DNA from 2 places in the Streptomyces macrosporus genome. Region 1 is predicted to be linked to the other one. Evidence: riboswitches for the same ligand, from Rfam matches in the RefSeq annotation. Region 1 holds a riboswitch; the other holds the start of a gene.
What was found. Region 1 has a riboswitch for glycine ahead of gcvP (aminomethyl-transferring glycine dehydrogenase). Riboswitches for the same ligand answer to the same signal wherever they lie in the genome.
Positions count from the first base shown of each region.

Region 2: linked by a shared signal. The riboswitch ahead of gcvT (glycine cleavage system aminomethyltransferase GcvT) and the one ahead of gcvP (aminomethyl-transferring glycine dehydrogenase) in region 1 are both predicted to bind glycine.

Region 1 is NZ_BAAASZ010000036.1:32,551-35,943, forward strand. Features, by position in the region: gene gcvP (aminomethyl-transferring glycine dehydrogenase) at 1-1,558, opposite strand, end outside; glycine riboswitch at 1,623-1,742, opposite strand; glycine riboswitch at 1,744-1,842, opposite strand; gene ABD335_RS25820 (PRC-barrel domain-containing protein) at 1,976-2,371, shown strand; gene ABD335_RS25825 (DNA polymerase IV) at 2,290-3,393, opposite strand, start outside.
Region 2 is NZ_BAAASZ010000051.1:68,006-71,398, reverse strand. Features, by position in the region: gene gcvT (glycine cleavage system aminomethyltransferase GcvT) at 39-1,154, opposite strand; glycine riboswitch at 1,213-1,330, opposite strand; glycine riboswitch at 1,331-1,439, opposite strand; gene ABD335_RS27930 (AAA family ATPase) at 1,647-2,306, shown strand; gene ABD335_RS27925 (enhanced serine sensitivity protein SseB) at 2,353-3,123, shown strand; gene ABD335_RS27920 (hypothetical protein) at 3,228-3,393, shown strand, end outside.

The DNA.
Region 1 (3,393 bases):
GCTTCATGGTGCACGAGCCCAGCGGGATCATGCCGCGGTCCAGCGCGTAGTCCCGGTCGGCGAGGCGGCGCAGGTAGCGCAGCATCGCGGTCTCGGAGCGGTACCGGTGGAAGACGGGGTGGGTCAGGTAGTCGCTCTCGCGCAGCAGCTCCCCGGGCAGGGCGTCTCCGGTGGCGGCGTCCAGCCGGTCGACGTCCTCCAGCCGGGCCCGCACTCCGAAGGACTCCCAGACGGCGGCGAGGTGCTCGCGTCGGGTGGTCTCGTCGCAGGCGACGCCGACGTGGTCGGCGTCGACCCGCCGCAGGTTGATCCCGGCCTCCAGGGCGGCGGCGACGACCTCGTCGGCCCGGCCCGGCACCCGTGCGGTGACGGTGTCGAAGAACGCGTCGTGCACGACCTCGACGCCGCCCTCGCGCAGCCCGGCGGCCAGGACGGCGGCGAGGCGGTGGGTGCGGCGGGCGATGGCGGCCAGCCCGTCGGGGCCGTGGTAGACGGCGTACATCGAGGCCATCACGGCGAGCAGCACCTGGGCGGTGCAGATGTTGCTGGTGGCCCTCTCGCGGCGGATGTGCTGCTCGCGCGTCTGCAGGGCCAGGCGGTACGCCGTGGTGCCGTCGGCGTCCACCGAGACGCCGACCAGCCGGCCGGGCAGGTTGCGCGCGTAGGCCTCCCGTACGGCCATGTATCCGGCGTGCGGCCCGCCGAAGCCCATCGGCACGCCGAAGCGCTGGGTGGTGCCCACCGCGATGTCGGCGCCCAGCTCGCCGGGCGGGGTCAGCAGGGTCAGGGCGAGCAGGTCGGCCGCGACCGTGACGACGGCGCCCAGCTCGTGCGCCCGCTCGACGACGGGGCGCAGGTCCCGTACGGCGCCCGAGGCGCCCGGGTACTGCAGCAGGACGCCGAAGACGCCGCGCTCGGCGATCTCGGCGGGGATGCCGTCGGACAGGTCGGCGACCACGACCTCGACCCCGGTGGGCTCGGCACGGGTCTCGATCACGGCGACGGTCTGCGGCAGGCAGTCGGCGTCGACCAGGAACACGCCGCCCTTGACCTTGCCGACGCGCCGGGAGAGCGCCATGGCCTCGGCCGCCGCGGTGCCCTCGTCCAGCAGCGAGGCGCCGGCGGTGGGCAGGCCGGTCAGGTCCGCCACCATGGTCTGGAAGTTCAGCAGCGCCTCCAGGCGCCCCTGGGAGATCTCCGGCTGGTAGGGCGTGTAGGCGGTGTACCAGGCCGGGTTCTCCATGACGTTGCGCAGGATGACCGGCGGGGTGAAGGTGCCGTGGTAGCCCAGGCCGATCATGGGCTGCAGCACCCGGTTGCGGGAGGCCAGGGAGCGCAGTTCGGCGAGGACCTCCGCCTCGCTGCGGGCCGCGGGCAGGTTCAGCGCCTCGGTGCTCCTGATCACCTCGGGCACCGCGGCGGCGGTCAGCTCGTCGAGCGACCCGTAACCCACCTGGGCGAGCATCTTGGCCCGGTCGCCGGCGTCGGGGCCGATGTGGCGTTCCTCGAAGGGCGTGCCCCGCTCCAGCGCGGTGAGGGAGATGCGGTCGTGTGTCATCTGCGGAGGCCTCCTGGTCTGTGCGACCTGCGAGGGGCACCACGGCACGGGCGCCCGAACGGCCTCCCCCTCTGTCATCTCGACCTGAGAGCTTCACCGGTCCGCGCCCGCGGTCCGGTTTTCACCGTCGGTGAGGAGGGGCGGCGGTGTCGTTCGTCCGCGCCCGCCCTGCTTTCCAGAGTGACCTCGCCCGCGCGGTACGTGTGCCTGAGAGATTCCGGGGAGGGTTTGCTCCTTCGGCGCCTCCGGCGTCTGCCGTCGGAGGACTCTCCCGCTCGGGGTCAGCAGCCGTTTCAGAGCCTACCAGCGACGGGTGCCGCCGGCCTCGTGTCGTTCCGGTCCCGTTGTCGAGTGGCCGATGCACCGAATGTGCCCTTTCGTTGTTTGTAGTCCTCGTTTCCGAACAAGCGCGACTTCATGCGAGCAGTTGGAGGGACCGTGCAGACCGACATCGATCCGCGGCACCTGATAGGGCTCAAGGCGTTCGACCGCGACGGGCAGAAGATCGGCACCGTCGACGAGGTGTACCTCGACGACGCCACCGGCGTGCCGGAGTGGGCGGCGGTGCGCACCGGCCTCTTCGGCCGCGACGCCTTCGTCCCGCTGGAACCCAGCGAGGTGGTGGACGGGGCGCTGCGGGTCCCCTTCGAGCGCTCCCTGGTCAAGGGCGCGCCGGACTTCGGCGTGGGCCACCACCTCTCCCCCGAGCAGGAGCTGATGCTCTACCGCCACTACGGGCTGGACGTGTCCGTCGAGGCGTCCCTGTCCGACGACGAGATGACCTTCGGACGGATCGCGGGGTCGGAGGGCTGACCGACCCGGAGGGGAAGCGGGTCGGAGGGCTCCAGTTCCGGGTCGTCCACCGCGAAGGTGCGCACCCGGCCCGGCGGTGATCCGGGTTCCTCGAACCGCACCGTCACCCGCCCCAGACCGCTGCCCTGGACCCAGCCCGGCCCGTACCGCGCGTGCCGCACGTCCAGACCGGGCAGCCAGCGACGTACGGCCCCCGAGACCTCCCCGGCCGCCGGGGCGACCGCCACGGGCGGAGCCGGCCGCGGCGGCCGGTCGCCCTGGAGAGCATCGCCGGCCTGGGCGAACAGGTCCTCCTGGGTGAAGTCGGCCAGGCCGCTCACCCCGACCCCCAGCAGCCGCACCCCGGCGGTGGTGTCCACCCCCTCGATCAGCCGCGCGGCGGCCTCCCTGACGACCGCCGGATCGTCCGTGGGACCGCGCAGCGTCTCGGAGCGGGTGAGGGTGGAGAAGTCGTAGTTGCGCACCTTGATCACCACCGTGCGTCCGGAGCGCCCCGCCTTCCGCAACCGTTCCACGCAGCGGTCGGCCAGCCGGGCGATCTCCGCGTGGATCCGGGCGCGATCGGTGAGGTCGGTGTCGAAGGTGTCCTCCACCGAGACCGACTTGGCGTCCCGGTCGGCCACCACCGGCCGCTCGTCGATCCCCTGCGCCATCATGTGGAGCGCCGTGCCGTGCGCCCGGCCCAGCAGACGGACCAGTTCCGCCTCCCCGGCCTCGACGACCTCCCCGACGGTCGCCACCCCCGCCCGGCGGAGCGTCTGCTCGGTGGCGGGGCCCACCCCGGGCAGCGTGCGCACCGGCATCGGGGCCAGCAGGGCGCGTTCGGTGCCGGGCCGGATCACCACCAGTCCGTCGGGCTTGGCCTGTTCCGAAGCGATCTTGGCGAGCATCTTCGAGCCGGCCAGTCCGACCGAGCCGCTGAGCCCGGTGGCGGCCCGGATGTCCCGGCGCAGCCGTTCGCCGACGGCGCGGGCCTCCCGCGCCGACGCCACCCTCGAGCCGCCCGCCTGGAGGTCCACGAA
Region 2 (3,393 bases), on a different contig from region 1:
GGGCGGGGCCGCGGCGGACCCCGGCCCCGCCGCGGCCGTCAGCGCTCGCGCCGGTAGAACGGCAGCGCGACGACCTCGTAGGGCTCATGCGTACCGCGGATGTCCACGCACACACCTTCCGTGCCCGGAGCGGCGTGGGCGGCGTCCACGTACGCCATCGCGATCGGCTTCCCCAGGGTGGGGGAGGGGGCCCCGGAGGTGACCTCGCCGATCACCGCGCCGTCGGCGGTGACCACGGCGTACCCGGCGCGCGGCACCCGGCGGCCGGCGGCGACCAGGCCGACCAGCTTCCGCGGCGGGTTCCCCGCCGCCCGGCGGGCCGCCTCCTCGAGGGCGGCGCGGCCGGTGAAGTCGCCGGGCTTGTCGAACTTCACCACGCGGCCGAAGCCCGCGTCGAAGGGGGTGATGTCGCGGGTCAGCTCGTGCCCGTACAGCGGCATGCCCGCCTCCAGCCGCAGCGTGTCGCGGCAGGCCAGCCCGCACGGCACCAGGCCCGCGTCCGCGCCGGCCTCGGTCAGCGCCCGCCACAGCGTCTCCGCGTCGTCGGGGGCGACGAACAGCTCGAAGCCGTCCTCGCCGGTGTAGCCGGTGCGGGCGATCAGCGTCTCCACGCCCGCGACCGTGCCGGGCAGCCCGGCGTAGTACTTCAGCCCGTCCAGGTCGGCGTCGGTGAGCCTCGCCAGGACGGCGGGCGAGGCCGGGCCCTGGACGGCCAGCAGCGCGTACGCCTCGCGGTCGTCCCGCACGGTCGCGTCGAAGCCGTCGCGGCGCTCGATCAGGGCGTCCAGGACCACCCGGGCGTTGGCGGCGTTGGCGACGACCAGGTACTCCTCGACGCCCAGCCGGTAGACGATCAGGTCGTCGAGGATGCCGCCGGACTCGTCGCAGATCATGGTGTAGCGGGCCCGGCCCACGGGAACCGTGGAGAGGTGCCCGACCAGGGCGTGGTCCAGCAGTTCGCCCGCCCGCGGGCCGGTGACGGTGATCTCGCCCATGTGCGTCAGGTCGAACAGTCCGGCGCGGGTGCGCACGGCGTTGTGCTCGTCGCGCTCGCTGCCGTAGCGCAGCGGCATCTCCCAGCCGGCGAAGTCGGTCATGGTCGCGCCGAGGGCGCGGTGGACGGCGTCGAGGGGGGTGCGTCGGGAATCGCTCATGGCTGTTGCTCCCAGGCGGGTGGCGTGGACGGTCCGGTGAACGGCGGGGGGATGAACATCCTCCCCATCTGTCATCGGAACCTGAGAGGTTCGCCACGAGCCCGCGACGGACGGACCACGGCTTGCACCTTGGGTGGGACGCCCTCCTCGAGGGGGCGCCCGCTTTTCAGATGTGCCTTGTCCGCGCGGTATCGGGGCCTGAGAGATTCAAGGGAGGACTTGCTCCTTCGGCGCCCCGGCACCCGCCGCGACGGCGGCTGTCGGGAACTCTCCCGCACGGACTCGAACGGCCGGTATGCAGTTGACGCGCACATCATCGCATGTCCGGCACGCCATGGGGAGGCGGGGCGCGCGAGGATGGGAAGACGGTGGCCGAGAGAAAGGAGTGTCGGGAGGTTCCCGGCGGCCGGCCACCTTGTCCGTCGTCATCCTTCTTGACACGCTCTGGGTGGAGCCGCGAAGCACGTGGCCGACAGCGGGGAGGGCCTACCGGTGAGCAGCCTGGAGAGTGCTTGTGCGGCGCGGAGCGGACCGGCGCCCCGGGCGGTGCCCGCGTCCGTGCGGCCGGAGGGACGCGACCTGCGCGGAACCGAGGGGGTGCGGGTCCTGCGCTTCCCCGCCGGGGACCGGGTGGTGGTCTCCGGCCTGCCGGGCAGCGGAAAGTCCACCCTGATCCGGCGCGTGGTGGCGGCGAACGAGACGGTGGTGCGGATCGACTCCCAGGACGTGCGGGAGCGCTGGGAGCGGCGGCTGCCCGCCCGGCTGCCCTACGTCGTCTACCGTCCCCTGGTCCGCGTCGCGCACTACCTGTCGCTGTGGCGGGCCCTGGCCTCGGGCGCGGGCGTGGTGGTGCACGACTGCGGCACCCAGCGCTGGGTGCGCCGCTGGCTGGCGCGGGACGCCCGGAGGCGCGGGCGGGCCCTGCACATGGTGCTGCTGGACGTGCCGCCGGAGGTGGCGCTGTCCGGGCAGGCGGAGCGGGGGCGCGGGGTGTCGACGTACGCGTTCGCCCGGCACCGGCGGGCGGTGGGGCGCCTGGTGGCGGACGTGGAGGCCGGTCGGCTGCCCGCGGGGTGCGTCTCGGCGGTGCTGCTGGACCGCCCCGCGGCGGGGGCGCTGCGCGGCATCGTCTTCGAGCGGCGCCCGGGGTGAGGGCACGGGCGGGCCGTCGCCGTCCGGATGCGGATAGTGTTCCGACATGACCATCCCGCAGCAGTACGGACCGGGACACGGCGGCGGCTGGCCCGGAAACGAGCTGGAGGAGACCCTCGCCGCGTCGGTCGGCGTCCCCGGAGCGGGCGCCCGGTTGCTGGAGGTGCTCGGGCGCAGCAGCCTGTGGGTGCCGCTGCCCGAGGGCGGGGGCCCCGACAGCCCCAACCTGGACCTGCCGACCATCCAGCTCGACGGGGCGCCGTACGTCCCCGTCTTCAGCTCCGAGCAGCAGTTCCTGCAGTGCGCCGGCTCGCACCTGCCCTTCGCCGTCGCGCCCGCCCGCGAGTTCGCCCGCGGTCTGCCGCCGCAGGTCGGCATCGTGATCAACCCCGAGGGCACCGTCGGCGCCCCCATCCCCCCGCCGGCCGTGGCCGAGCTGTGCCGCGAGGGCGGCGCCGCGGGGGTGCCGGGCGTGGCGAGCGGGGCCCGGGTGAGGCTCTTCGAGCCCGACTGGCAGGAGGAGCCGGTGGACTTCCTGGCCGCGGCGGCCGGGGAGTTCGCGGGACTGCCGCAGGTGCGCACCGCGCGCCGCGGCCTGGCCAGCGTCGAGGGCGACGCGCCCGCGCTGTTCGTCGGGGTGGAGCTGGACCTGCTGGACCCCGAGTCCCGGGTCGCGGCGCACGACGCCCTGAGCCGGGCGCTGGGACGCGAGCCGGTGCGGTGGCCGGTGCAGATGGTGCTGCTGGACGCCGCCCAGGACCCGGTCGTGGACTGGATGCGCGAGTGCGTGCGGCCCTTCTACACGCGTGACCGCTAGGCGAGCGGCGGGAGTCGGCCCGTCGCTCGGTCGATTCCCCTTCCTCGCATCACCGTTCGGAATCGACCGGGCACGCTTGGCGACGTCTGTCCTATGATCGGGTCGTGACGACCGAGGCACACGGGGAGACCCTCGCGGCGTTCTGCGCTCTGCTGCCCGCGTTGCGCAGGATGACGCGGGGACCGGCGTCCGCCGCCCGGCGCGCGCTCGTCGAACGGGCCGTGCGGGCCGCCCGCGCCGGCGAGCCGATCGACCGGGAGTTGGCCGAGC